3 regions of the Streptomyces sp. NPDC059169 genome follow, and region 1 is predicted to be linked to each of the others. Evidence: riboswitches for the same ligand, from Rfam matches in the RefSeq annotation. Region 1 holds a riboswitch; each other region holds the start of a gene.
The links. A riboswitch is a leader RNA that binds a small molecule or an ion and turns the genes downstream of it on or off. The one in region 1 is predicted to bind cyclic di-AMP.
Positions count from the first base shown of each region.

Region 2: it holds a riboswitch for cyclic di-AMP, as region 1 does, so the genes downstream of both, ACFXOM_RS23635 (C40 family peptidase) here and ACFXOM_RS29185 (transglycosylase family protein) in region 1, are expected to answer to the same signal.
Region 3: it holds a riboswitch for cyclic di-AMP, as region 1 does, so the genes downstream of both, ACFXOM_RS02515 (NlpC/P60 family protein) here and ACFXOM_RS29185 (transglycosylase family protein) in region 1, are expected to answer to the same signal.

Region 1 covers NZ_JBHZCF010000019.1:54,713-59,132, reverse strand. The annotation lists gene eno (phosphopyruvate hydratase) at 1-863, opposite strand, end outside; gene ACFXOM_RS29185 (transglycosylase family protein) at 1,115-1,777, opposite strand; cyclic di-AMP (ydaO/yuaA leader) riboswitch at 1,781-1,976, opposite strand; gene ACFXOM_RS29180 (transglycosylase family protein) at 2,233-3,201, opposite strand; gene ACFXOM_RS29175 (cytochrome P450) at 3,359-4,420, opposite strand, start outside.
Region 2 covers NZ_JBHZCF010000013.1:92,587-97,006, reverse strand. The annotation lists gene ACFXOM_RS23650 (transposase) at 1-365, opposite strand, end outside; gene ACFXOM_RS23645 (ATP-dependent Clp protease proteolytic subunit) at 645-1,280, shown strand; gene ACFXOM_RS23640 (hypothetical protein) at 1,288-1,596, shown strand; cyclic di-AMP (ydaO/yuaA leader) riboswitch at 1,922-2,092, shown strand; gene ACFXOM_RS23635 (C40 family peptidase) at 2,096-2,575, shown strand; gene ACFXOM_RS23630 (DUF6328 family protein) at 2,656-3,177, shown strand; gene ACFXOM_RS23625 (LysE family translocator) at 3,131-3,763, opposite strand; gene ACFXOM_RS23620 (LysR family transcriptional regulator) at 3,846-4,420, shown strand, end outside.
Region 3 covers NZ_JBHZCF010000001.1:566,141-570,560, forward strand. The annotation lists gene pcrA (DNA helicase PcrA) at 1-1,872, opposite strand, end outside; cyclic di-AMP (ydaO/yuaA leader) riboswitch at 2,103-2,270, shown strand; gene ACFXOM_RS02515 (NlpC/P60 family protein) at 2,269-3,405, shown strand; gene ACFXOM_RS02520 (hypothetical protein) at 3,590-3,943, opposite strand; gene ACFXOM_RS02525 (NlpC/P60 family protein) at 4,201-4,420, shown strand, end outside.

The DNA of each region.
Region 1 (4,420 bases):
TCGAAGAGCGGGTCCTCGATGGAGACGAGCGGGTAGGCGGCGACCAGCTCCTCGTAGTACTCGGTCATCTCGGTGGCCGAGCGGGACTTGCCCTCGAACTCGTAGGAGCCGTCCTTGTAGAACTCCGAGGCGGCGACGTCGAGCGCCAGGGCGATGTCCTTGCCCGGCGCGTAGCCGGCCTGCTTGACGGCTTCGAGGATGAGGTCGAGGGCCTCGCGGTTGGAGCCCAGGTTCGGGGCGAAGCCGCCCTCGTCGCCGAGGCCCGTCGACAGGCCCTTGTCCTTCAGGACCTTCTTCAGGGTGTGGTAGACCTCGGTGCCCCAGCGCAGCGCCTCGGAGAAGGACTCCGCGCCGATGGGAGCGATCATGAACTCCTGGATGTCCACGTTGGAGTCGGCGTGCGAGCCGCCGTTCAGGATGTTCATCATCGGAACGGGCAGGAGGTGCGCGTTCGGGCCGCCCAAGTAGCGGAAGAGCGGGAGGTCGGAGGCCTCGGAGGCGGCGTGCGCGACGGCCAGGGAGACGCCGAGGATCGCGTTGGCGCCGAGGGAGGACTTGTCCGGGGTCGCGTCCAGGTCGAACATCGCCTGGTCGATCAGGCGCTGCTCGGTGGCGTCGTACCCGACGAGCTCCGGGCCGATCTGCTCGATGACGGCGAGGACGGCCTTCTCGACACCCTTGCCCTGGTAGCGGTTCTGGTCACCGTCGCGGAGCTCGAGGGCTTCGAACGCGCCGGTGGACGCACCGGACGGAACGGCAGCACGGCCGGTGCTGCCGTCGTCGAGGCCAACCTCGACCTCGACCGTGGGGTTGCCTCGGGAGTCCAGGATTTCCCGGGCTACGACGACGTCGATGGACGGCACGAGCATCTCCTTCTGGGATGTGTCGCTGATGGTGACGCCAGCGGGGCGGCGTCAGCGCAGGGTCGCTTGGGCCTTGCGACATGAGCCTATCCGGACCGGCCGCGTCAGCCAGCCGGTGCCCGCCCCCTGGGACGAAAAAGCGGACGGAACAGGAAGAAGCCCCGGCCCGGCGTGTACGGGGGAAAACACGCCGGGCCGGGGCGATCGGGGGACCGGGCCGGGGCCGGGCGGCCCGGCTCGGTCGGCGCGGGTCAGCTCAGGTGCAGCAGCTGGCCCGGGAAGATGATGTTCGCGTCGTCCAGGATGTTCTTGTTCAGGTCGAAGAGCTTCTTCCAGCCGCCCTCGACCTTCTCCGCCTTAGCGATCTTGCTCAGGGTGTCGCCGGCCTTGACCTCGTACTCACCGTCGCCCTTCTTCACGACCTTGGTCGGGGCGGCGGGCTTGGCCGCCTTCACCGGGGCGGCGGGACGCACGGAGCGGGTCGTGGGGGCCTCGGCACGCTTCGGGGCCGGGGCGGCGGCCGCGTACGGGGCGCTGGACAGGCCCACGCCGCAGTTCGGCCAGGCCCCCTTGCCCTGCCCGGCCAGCACCTTCTCGGCGACCGCGATCTGCTGCGCCTTCGACGCCTTGTCGGCGGTCGGGGCGTAGGCCGTACCGCCGTACGCGGCCCAGGTGGAGGCGGAGAACTGCAGGCCCCCGTAGAAACCGTTGCCGGTGTTGATCGACCAGTTGCCGCCGGACTCGCACTGGGCGACGGCGTCCCACTCGGAGGCGGTGGCGGCGCTGGCGGTGCCGGCCACCACGAGCGGCGCGGCGATGGCGGCACCGGTGACACCGGCCATCGCGGCGATTCGGGCGGTGGTCCGGTGGATGGCGGACGGGCGGCGGTGCGTGCCCTTGCCGGAAAGCAGCATGGAACTTCTCCTCACCGACGCCTGCGAGGTGAGCTGTCGGGTTCGGGCGTGGGAGCTGCCCGGCCTCGCGTCCCCGGACGCGCGGCTTCACCCCGAGCCGTCCCCGACCTCCGACGGCGGAGCCCCCTGGACTCCCGTCAACGGCCGGGCCCGGCACTTACCTTGGGTCCCCCGCTCCTGCCTACGGCGCTTGCGCGACGACTGTTCCCGGCGGCCGCCGGCAGGATTCGGCGTGCGGTCGTCGGGGCCCGCAGTGGCGAGCGGTTCAGACCGTAGACACAGCTCTCCCCGATGTTCAAAGAAGAACATCGGGGAGAAATCACCCATATCTGACGGAGTGAGATGTCCGTTTTCGCAGGTGAGAGGGCTGTTGGCCGGACTTGACTGCTTAGAGGCGCCAGTTGACCGGAAGAGACTCTTGTCTCACTTGCACAGAACGGACATAACCCCGCGAACTACTTCGCCAACTGGTCGTCGCCCGTGGCCAGATCGAGACTCTGGCCAGGCAGGATGAGATCGGGGTCAGCCCCGACGACCTCTTCGTTGGCGCTGTACAGGGCCGACCAGCCGCCGGGCACGTGGTGCGCGTCCGCAATGTTCGAGAGGCTGTCACCGGGACGGACGGTGTACTCACCTTCGGTCGTGACGGCGTCCCGTGTCGGTACGTCATCCCGTGAGGCATGACGACCGGAATCTCGCTCATTGCCCGAATTGACCGCCTCGTCTTCCTCGGCGGGAGTACCTCGATGCTTGCCGGCACCACCCTCGGCGGCAGCCCCCGCACCGGAGTCCACACCGGGGCCGCCCTCGTCGTCCGCGTCCGACACCCCGTCGGAGTCGCTCGCGGAACCTCCCGCGGCGGATGGTGCGGAGGAAGGGCTCGCCGGCTTCTGTGACGACTCGGCCGAGGCACCCGACCCGGACGGGGCGGAGGACGGCGACGAGGCGTCGGCACCCGTCTCCGGGGCCTCGTCCGCACCGTCACCGAACGACGGACTCTCTGCAGCGCCCTGCGCGGCGGAGGCGGAACCGCTCCCCGCCATGGAGGCGGAGGACCCGAGTCCGGTGATCACCGCACAGTTCGACCAGGCCGAGGGCCCCTGCGCCGCGAGCACCATCTCGGCGACCGCGATCTGCTGCGCCCGGCTGGCGAGGTCGGGACGCGGGGCGTACGCCGTACCGCCGTAGACCTCCCACGTCTCCTGCGTGAGCTGCAGGCCGCCGTAGTAGCCGTTGCCGAAGTCGGCGCTCCACTCCCCGCCGCTCTCGCAGTCGGCCACACGGTCCCAGGTGGCGGAGTCGGCGGCGGAGGCCGCACCCGCACCCAGCAACGGGATGGCGATGGCCGATCCGGTCACCCCTGCCGCGACGACGAGAGCGGGAGCCTGACGGGGGCGGCGGTGTCGACCGTTCCCGGAGAGCATGCGGTGCGCCTTCCGTGTGACAACAGAGAACCCGCAGCCCCTCAGATTCGATCGGATCTACGAGGGCCGCGAGTGGGGGTGAACGTAGCCGCATTCGCCGTTCAGTCACAAGTCGGTGCAGTAAAGATCACGTCAAAGTCACGATCTTGATGGTGCGTCAGCTGTCGACGGGGGTGAACTCAACGGGCAGAGTGCGCAATCCACGCATGATGAGCCCCCCACGCCACCGCAATTCGGAAGGATCGACCGCAAGCCGCAAGTCGGGCATACGTGCCAGTAGGGTCGCCAACGCCGTCTGCCCCTCCAGTCGTGCGAGGGGCGCGCCGAGGCAGTAGTGGATGCCGTGCCCGTAGCCCAGGTGCTGGTTGTCCCGACGGGAGAGGTCGAGCACGTCGGGATCAGGGAAGCGCTCCGGATCGCGGTCGGCGGCGGCGAGGACGACGAGCACCGGGTCACCGGGGGCGATCTCCTGCCCGCCGAGGGTGAGCGGCTCGGTCGCGAAGCGCCAGGTGGCGAGCTCGACCGGTCCGTCGTAGCGGAGCAGCTCCTCGACGCCCGTGGCGAGCAGCCCGGTCTCGCCGGCCGCGACCGACGCCTGCAACCGCGCCCGCTGCTCCGGGTTGCGCAGCAGCGCGTACGTACCGTTCCCGATCAGATTGACCGTCGTCTCGAACCCGGCGAAGAGGAGGATGAAGGCCATGGCCGCGGCCTCGTTCTCGGTGAGGTGCTCGCCGTGGTCGGACGCCTTGATGAGACCCGAGATGAGGTCGTCCCCCGGGGCCTCGCGCTTACGGTGGATCAACTCCGCCAGATAGCCGCGCATCTTCTTCACCGACCGGGCCACCCCGCCCCGCGGCCCCCCACCGTGACGGATCATCATCCCCGCCCAGTCACGGAAGTCGTCCTGGTCCTCGCGCGGTACGCCGAGCATGTCGCAGATGGCGTAGATGGGGAGCGGGAAGGCGAACTCGTGGATGAGGTCCGCGCTCCCCTTCTTTGCGAAGCCGTCGATGAGACGATCCGTCAGCTGCTGTACGCGCGGCGCGAATTCGGCAACCCGGCGGGGAGTGAACGCCTTGGACACGAGACGGCGCAGCCGCGTGTGGTCGGGCGGGTCGATGTTCAACAGGTGCGTCATCAACTCGGCCTTGCGCTCACCCGGGATCCCCGTCTTGCCCTTCGCGTGCGCGGGCTCGTCGTGGTGCGCCGGGTTCTTGCT
Region 2 (4,420 bases), on a different contig from region 1:
CGCGCAGCATCTCGATGCCCAGCTCGGGCTTGGCGGCAAAGGTGACCTCCGCGAGCGTCCCGGCGTACCCGGCGGCGCTCCCGGTCCCCGGCCCAGACGGTCCCAGTCGGCCTTCCCCTCGCTGCAGCTCCCCTCTCTTCCGCGCCCCGGCTGCGTCCTGGTGGGCCCGGCACACGGTGGAGTCGACGTCGAGGTCCCCAGGTGATGAGCTCCTTGGCGTCGGCCTGGGCCTGCAACGCGGCGAAGGTTCGCTGCCAGGTGCCGTCCCGCTGCCGGCGCCGGAACAAGTCGTACACCCGAGCCCAGGGCCCGTACCGCTCCGGGGCATCGCGCCACGGAACGCCGGTGCGGGTACGGAACCGCATGCCGTCGATCAGCTGCCCCCGGTCCATATCGGCGGGTGTCCCGGCTTCTTGCCCCTCAGGCGTACGGAACGCTCTACAACTACTGGATCGGCTACTCCATCTCGGCCCGGTTCAGCACATCGACGCCGCCCGGAATCGTGGCGCCCGGCGGCCGGCGACTGGCCGCCTGTGCCGAGCATGTCGTCCCAGTCGATTCCCATGCTCCCCACCGCAATCATCTGTACGTCCTGTACATTTTTACCGGCGCGTACGCGCGAACACAGATGCGGAAGAGGAGTCATGACCCGTCCTTCAGCCCGTTACGTCCTGCCGGAGTTCACCGAGCGCACCAGCAAGGGCCTGCGCACCGTCGACCCCTACACGAAGCTGCTCGATGAGCGGATCATCTTCCTCGGCACCCCCGTGGACGACACCTCGGCCACCGACGTCATCGCACAGTTCCTGTACCTCGAGTACGCCGCACCCGACCAGGACATCTCCCTGTACATCAACTCTCCGGGCGGCTCCGTGGACGCCATGTCCGCGATCTACGACACGATGCAGATCGTCACCTGCGACGTGGCGACCGCCTGTCTGGGCCAGGCAGCGTCCACGGCCGCCGTCCTGCTCGCAGCGGGCACGCCCGGCAAGCGGTCAGCCCTGCCCGGTGCGAGGGTCGTCATCCAGCAGCCCTCGCTGTCCGAACCGGTGCAGGGGCAGCCGACCGATCTTGAGCTCCAGGCACAGGAGTTGCTGCGGCAGCGGGAGCAGTTGGCCGCGATGTTCGTGCGCCACACGGGACAGAGCGCCGAAGCCACCGCAGCCGCCATCGAACGGGACACCGTCTTCGACGCCGCCGGCGCCAGGGAGTACGGGATCATCGACCACGTCATCAAGAACCGCACGGCGTCCTTGACTTCCCTCGGTACGCGGTGAACCAGCCGTGCTTCCCCCGGAAATCCCACCGCTCCCCGCACTGACGCGCGCCGAAGGGGAGTTCATCGACAGCTATCTCGAAGTCGTCGACCAACTGGGGCGGATCAACCCGGCCCGCTGCACCCACACCTACGGGGCACTCCGTGCTGCGCAGGCCCTCGTCACACGGGCCGCGGATCTGCGGGCCGCGCTGACGCTCATGCACGCACGGGGCGAGAGCGAAATGCACTCCCCCACATTGACGCGCGCACTCAGGTTGTTGGACGGGGAACGGCGAGCTTCTCGGATCATCGTCCCGCCCGGGGACACGAGTTGAATCCCGACGCCCACGAAGGTCAGGACGCGTACGAGTGGGTGTCGCCCAACCGGCTGGTCGCGATCGCGCCCCTGATACCGGGCGAGTTGCGTGGCACGTTGCTCCATCCGACGTACCGGCCCGTTCCGCCGCAGGTACAGCGCTCGTCGTGCGCCGATTCCGGTTGGGCCGAACGGCCCTGTCCACCCGATCGGCCCCATGGAGAGGAGGCTCACAAAACATCGTTTCCACACGGAAATCCGCGGGCCGGTGCGCCAAGATCCGTGGGGACGACAAGCCCCCGCCACCGCGGCGGGGCGGTCCGGGCGGACGCCGAGTCCTGCCGCCGCACCGGACGCCTGGTCGACATGAGGGCTTCGGCAGGAGTGGAGGACCCAGGCAGTACGGCCCTGGCGCACCAGCGCCGGGCCTTGGGGTGAAGCCGCGTGCGCGGCCGGGCGTCTTCGCCAGCCCGAACCCGACAGGTCATCTTTCACAGGCGGCTGACGAAGGGTTGCGCATGGCTGCGCAGACACATGTCCCGTCTCTCCTGTTGTCCCGGACGAGCGCCGTGTCGGCGCTCACGCTCGCGGCCGTCGGCGGTTCGCTGATCGTGCCGGGCGGCGCGACGGAAGCCGAGGCGGCACCGTCGTACGCGGCGAAGGCACTCAGCGTGGCCGCGTCGAAGAAAGGATCCCCCTACCGCTACGGAGCAGCGGGACCGCACAGGTTCGACTGTTCTGGGTTGATCCTCTACTCGTACAAGAAGGCCGGGAAAAGGCTGCCGCGCACCGCGCAGCAGCAGTACAACCGCACGCGGCACGTCTCCGCCTCCCAACGGCAGCGTGGCGACCTGGTCTTCTTCCACTCCGGCGGGAACGTCTACCACGTCGGGATCTACGCGGGCGGCGGGAGGATCTGGCACTCTCCGAAGACCGGCTCGGTGGTGAAGCTGAGCAAGATCTGGTCGAAGAAGGTGCGGTACGGGCGCGTGCGCTGACCCCGCTCCACCGGAGCCCCCGGTGAGCTGATCGGCTCATCACCCCGCATGTTCCGCGGGGCGCGGGCTACTCGTCCTGTATGCCAGACGACGAGAGAGTCAGCGCCCTGCGGGACGAGACCGAGTCGGAGCGGGCCGACCGCAACTTCGCCGAACTGCTGCAGGAGCTTCGGGTCCTCCAGACCGGCGTCCAAATCCTGTTCGCCTTCCTGCTCACCCTCGCGTTCACGGCGCGGTTCCCGTCGCTCGACTCGTTCCAGCGCGGTACGTACGTGACCACCCTCATGCTGGCCGTGCTGGCAGCGGCACTGTTCACCGCGCCCGCGGCTCTGCACCGCGGTCTGTTCCGCCGCGGGGCGAAGAAGGAGATCGTGATGGTCTCCTCCCGGCTGGCCGCCATCGGCATGGCGGTGCTCGCCCTGGCACTCGGCAGCGCCGTGCTGTTGGTCGTCGACGTCGTGCACGGCACGCCGGAAGGGGTCGTCGCGGCCACCGCGACACTACTGGTGTGCGCTGGCCTGTGGGGCCTGCTCCCGCTGTGGGTGGGCCGGCGCATCAGCGCAGCACGGGAGCAGCCACCAGAGTCGCGCCGAGGGCAGTGAGCACCCCGCCGCTGACGCCCTCCACGGTGCGGGCGGCACGCGGCCGACGCAGCCACCGCCCGAGCCGGTCCACGAGCAGGGCCACGGCCGGGAACCAGACGAGCGCCAGGGCGACGACCACCCCGGCCAGCAGCATCGTGCGCGGAAGGACGGCCGCGCCGTGGGGGACGAACTGGGGCAGCAGGCTGAGGAAGAGCACCGGTGCCTTGGGGTTGAGCACATTGGTGAGGAAGCCCTGGCGCAACGCAGTGGTGCTGCCCGTCGCGGCGGCCGTGTCCGCGGGCACCTCCTGCCCGGGGGAGGCTCTGAGGGCACTGCGCAGTGCCCGGACACCGAGGTAGAGCACGTACGCCCCGCCTGCGAACTGCAGCGTGCGGTAGAGCACGGGCACCGCGAGCAGGAGCGCGGCCAGCCCGGCGACGGCCAGCGCGGTGTGCACGACGAGTCCGCCGACGACGCCCAGTGCACAGGCGACCCCCGTCGAGCGGGAGGCGAGTGCATTGCGGACGACGACGGTGAAGTCGGCGCCCGGCATGGCGACCATTCCTGCGGCAACCCCGGTGAAGGCGATGAGCTGTGCGTCCATGGGTCCCAGACTGGACCCTACGAGACCATAGCGTGTATTGGGAATCTTCTGGATCTGGCTAAAGAGATGCTTAAGGGGTGGCATGTACGACCCGACGCGGCTGGCGGCACTGGTGGCCGTGGCCGAGGCCGGTTCGATCACCAGGGCGGCAGCCCGGCTCGGATACACGGCACCGGCACTCTCCCAGCAACTGGCGAAACTGGAGCGGGAGGCGGGAGTCGCGCTGCTGGTACGCCACCACCGCGGGACACGGCTGACCGCCGCCGGCGAGGTCCTCGTGGGGCACGCCCGCCGGGTGCTGGACGAGTTGGATCGGGCCCGCCTCGAACTGGCGCGGTTGTCCGGGCTCTCCGGCGGTCGGCTCAGGGTGGGCACGTTCACGACGGTGGGCGTGCATCTGCTGCCGCCGGTCCTGAGCGCCTTCCGGCGCGCCCATCCGGACGTGGAGCTGGCGGTCGCCGATTACGAGCCGCCGCACGGGGTGGCGGCCGTCGCCGCCGGCGAGGTGGACCTCGCGCTCACGCACGCGTACGAGCCGGCCGACCCGTATCCGCTGCCCTCCGGGGTGTTCCTGGAATCCCTGCTGGTCGAGGAGCTGGTACTGGTCACGGCTCCGGGGCAGGTACTGGCGAGCGGATCCGGACGGCTCCCCGTGTC
Region 3 (4,420 bases), on a different contig from region 1:
GTCGGGGATCTGGTCGGAATCCGCGACGAGCGCGACCTGCTCCAGGAACTCGGCGAGCGTGCCGGAGCCCTCCTCGGCTCCGCGCTCCTGCTCGAACTCCAGTGCCACGGCGGCGAGTTCCTGCAGGTTCTCGATGCGCGTCTCGTCCTGCGGGTCGGTCGAGGCCTGGAGCTCGGCCAGGTACCCGGTCCGCTCCAGCACTGCCTCCAGCACGACGGCCGGTCCTGCGCCCGAGTCGACGACGGTGCGCAACTCCTCCATCAACGTGTTGAAGCGCTTCACGGCGTTGGCCGAACGGGCCGCCATCCCATAGGCCTCGTCGACGCGGCGCAGCGCCTGCGGGAAGGTGATCTTCTCGCGCAGCGCCAGCGCGTCGATCATCGCTTCGGCGCGCTCGCCGATGCCGCGCTTGGGGACGTTGAGGATGCGGCGCAGCGGGACGTTGTCCTCGGGGTTGGCGAGGACCCGCAGGTAGGCGAGGACGTCCCGGACCTCCTTGCGCTCGTAGAAGCGCACTCCGCCGACGACCTTGTACGGCAGCCCGACGCGGATGAAGATCTCTTCGAAGACGCGTGACTGTGCGTTGGTCCGGTAGAAGACGGCGACGTCGCCCGCCTTTGCCTCACCCGCGTCCGTCAGCCGGTCGATCTCGTCGGCGACGAACTGCGCCTCGTCGTGCTCGGTGTCCGCGACGTAACCGGTGATCTGCGCTCCGGCGCCCGCGTTCGTCCACAGGTTCTTGGGGCGGCGGCTCTCGTTGCGCTCGATGACGGCGTTGGCGGCGGAGAGGATCGTCTGCGTGGAGCGGTAGTTCTGCTCGAGCAGGATCGTGGTCGCGTCCGGGTAGTCCTCCTCGAACTGGAGGATGTTGCGGATCGTGGCGCCGCGGAAGGCGTAGATCGACTGGTCGGCGTCGCCGACGACGCACAGCTCGGCGGGCTCGAGGTCCTCGTACCCGGTGCCAACGAGCTCGCGCACCAGCGTGTACTGCGCGTGGTTGGTGTCCTGGTACTCGTCGACCAGTACGTGGCGGAAGCGCCGGCGGTAGTGCTCGGCGACGTCGGGGAACGCCTGGAGCAGATGGACGGTCGTCATGATGATGTCGTCGAAGTCCAGCGCGTTGGCCTCGCGCAGCCGGGCCTGGTACATCCGGTACGCCTCGGCGAGCGTCTTCTCGAATCCGTCGGCCGCGCCGTCGGCGAACGTCTCCTCGTCGACCAGCTCGTTCTTCAGGTTCGAGACCTTGGCGCTGAAGGACTTCGGCGGGAACTTCTTCGGGTCGAGGTCCAGGTCTCGGCAGACCAGCGACATCAGGCGCTTGGAGTCGGCCGCATCGTAGATCGAGAACGACGAGGTGAAGCCGAGCTTCTTCGACTCACGGCGCAGGATACGGACGCACGCGCTGTGGAACGTGGACACCCACATGGCGTTGGCGCGCGGGCCGACGAGCTGCTCGACGCGCTCCTTCATCTCGCCGGCGGCCTTGTTGGTGAACGTGATGGCCAGTATCTGACCGGGATGCACGTGGCGGGTCGCCAGCAGATGGGCGATCCGGTGGGTGAGCACGCGGGTCTTGCCGGAGCCGGCACCGGCAACGATGAGCAGGGGTGACCCGGTGTGCACGACGGCGGCGCGCTGCTGCTCGTTCAGCCCCTCGAGCAGCGCGGCCGGGTCCACGACCGGGCGCGGCGCACCGTTGCGGTAGTGGGCGTCCCCGCTGGGAGGCGCGTCGAACGCCCCCTCGAAGAGGTCGTGCGGGACCTCCTCGTGGGGGTGCTCACCATGCTCGTCGTCCTCGGGCGGGGGGGACTCCTCCGACGCCGAGGTGCGCTGGAGATCCGCCAGGAAGCTGTCGTCAAAGAGGCTGCTCATCGCAGTACGAGTCTAGGCCGCCCCGCCGACAACCCGCCGCCGCCTTCCCCACACCGGACGCAGGGAGCGCACACATCAGGCCGACTACCCAGCGTCATGTCTCGGCCACAACACGCCGAGGTCACGGAAATGTATCGGGCAAATCGAACATCCACCTTCACAGCAGCACCACACTTTGGCTAGCGTGCTCGCCCAGGCGATCCGTTCACCATCGGCGACCCACGCCAACCGGGCAGCCTGCGCCGAATTCGACCTCCCTGACGGGAGTTCGGAACCGGGGACCCAACATGCATACGCAACTGGGGTGAATCGGGCCATATTTCGCTCGGCCCGTAGGACAGCCTTCCGATCCGTCCGAACCCGACAGCTAACCCGGTAGGCGGTCCACGGAAGGAGATGCCGACCTTGGCGTCGCATCGCAAGGAGCGCAGTCGACCGCGTACGAACGCCCCCACAGTCGGGTTCACGACGGCCGCCATAGCGGGTGTCTCGCTACTGTCGACCCAGAACGCAACCGCCGAACCCAAGCCGAGCCTCGAAGAGGTCCAGCAGAAGGTCGACGCCCTCTACCGGCAGGCGGGCTCCGCCACCCAGGAGTACAACCGGGCGCAGGAAGCCACCACGAAGCAGCGCCGCGCGGTGGACCGGATCATGGACGACGCCGCCGAGCGCGCGGACGCCCTCAACGAGACCCGGCGCGCCCTCGGTACGTTCGCCGCCGCCCAGTACCGCACCGGTGGGGTCACCCCGACCGCCGCGTTGCTCTTCGCCGACAGTCCGCAGGACTACGTCGACCAGACGCAACTGATGGACCGGATGACCGACCGGCAGCGCAGCGCGATCACGGACTTCGAGACGGAGCAAGCCGCGGCGGCGAAGGAGCGTGCGCGGGCCACCAAGAGCCTGGAGTCGCTGACGGCCTCGCAGGAGTCGCTGCGCACCAGCAAGCAGACCGTCCAGAAGAAGCTCGCCGAAGCGCGGGAGCTGCTGTCGCGGCTGACGGCCGAGGAGCGAGCCCGGCTGGACGAGTTGGAGCAGGAACGCGCGGAGGAAGCCCGCCGCAAGGCAGAGGCGAGGGCCAGGGCGGAAGCCGAGCAGCAGCGCCAGCAGCAGGAGCAGGAGCAGCAACAGGAGCAGAGCCAGGGCGCCACAACGGGCACGGACGCCACCACCGGTACGTACGCCGCGAAGGCTGAAAAGGTGCTGTCCTTCGCCCGGGCGCAGATCGGCAAGCCGTACGTCTGGGGTGCGACGGGGCCCAGTTCCTACGACTGCTCCGGGCTCACCCAGGCCGCATGGCGGGCCGCCGGCGTCGATCTGCCCCGCACCACCTGGGACCAGGTGAAGGTGGGGCAGCGGGTCGCGACGGAGCAGCTCCTCCCCGGCGACCTCGTCTTCTTCTACAACGACATCAGCCACGTCGGCATCTACATCGGCGACGGCAAGATGATCCACGCACCGAAGCCCGGCACCTCCGTGCGCGAGGAGTCCATCTACTACATGCCGATCTACGGGAGCGTCCGGCCGGCCTGATCGTCAGATCGGTTCCCGGGGGGCCACTCTTCACTCTCCCGGGCCTCCCCTCCGGCGCCTCCTCGACGAGAGCGGGCCGGACGGCCGGGCCGATCAAGGTCGGCTCGGCCTCACGGGTCGGGACGAGTGGTCGGGGCGGGACGAGTGGTCCGGTCGGGGCGGGACGGGTGGTCCGGCGATCGGGTCAGGTCCAGAGCGTGGCGATGAAGATGTTCGCCACGGTCAGGCCGCCCACCGTGGCGAACAGTGCCTTGTCCACCGTCTCCTCGTCGCGCTTCACGTACACCAGGCCCAGGATCACCACCAGGATCACCAGCTTGATGCCCACCTTGAGGTTGTTCACCGGCTGGTCGTCCGCCTGGTTGAGCCCCACCAGCACCACGCCCGTCACCAGCATGGTCAGCGCGCCGTGCAGCATCGCGGGCGTGAAGCGCGCCCGTCCCTCACCCATCGCCTTCATCTGGGTCAGGAAACCACCGAGCAGTGCGGCAATACCGATGATGTGGAGAGCGACGAAGACATTGATGAGTACGTCCATGGCAAGGGAGCCTATCCGTATGGTCGGAAAGCGACCCGTGCGGTCCGTCTGTTGCCAATAACAGACATGCCCTCTCTCTTCCCTCATCCCGCGGTCTAGCGTCCAGCCCCAGGTGGCCGACTCCCACCACCGCTCCGCGCACCGGGGCGGCAGTCGGCAGCCCCCGCCGAAAGACCCGGCGGCGGACCGTCGCCCCTGTGCGGTCCGCCGCCGGAACCCGCACCGGCGGCCCCGATCCGGAAGGACTGGCACCACCCGTGGCAGCGCACCGCAAGCCCAGGCAGCGAAAGCTCGCCGGACCCGCCACCCGCTTCTCGGCCCTCGCACTCGCCGGAGCCGCGACCGCCACCGCCTTCGAAGGGTCCGCGCAGGCAGAACCCCACCTCACTGCGGACGAGGTGCGCGCCAAGGCCGACAGGCTCTACGAAGAGGCGGAGCGGTCGACGGAGCAGTACAACGGTGCGAAGGAGAAGGCGG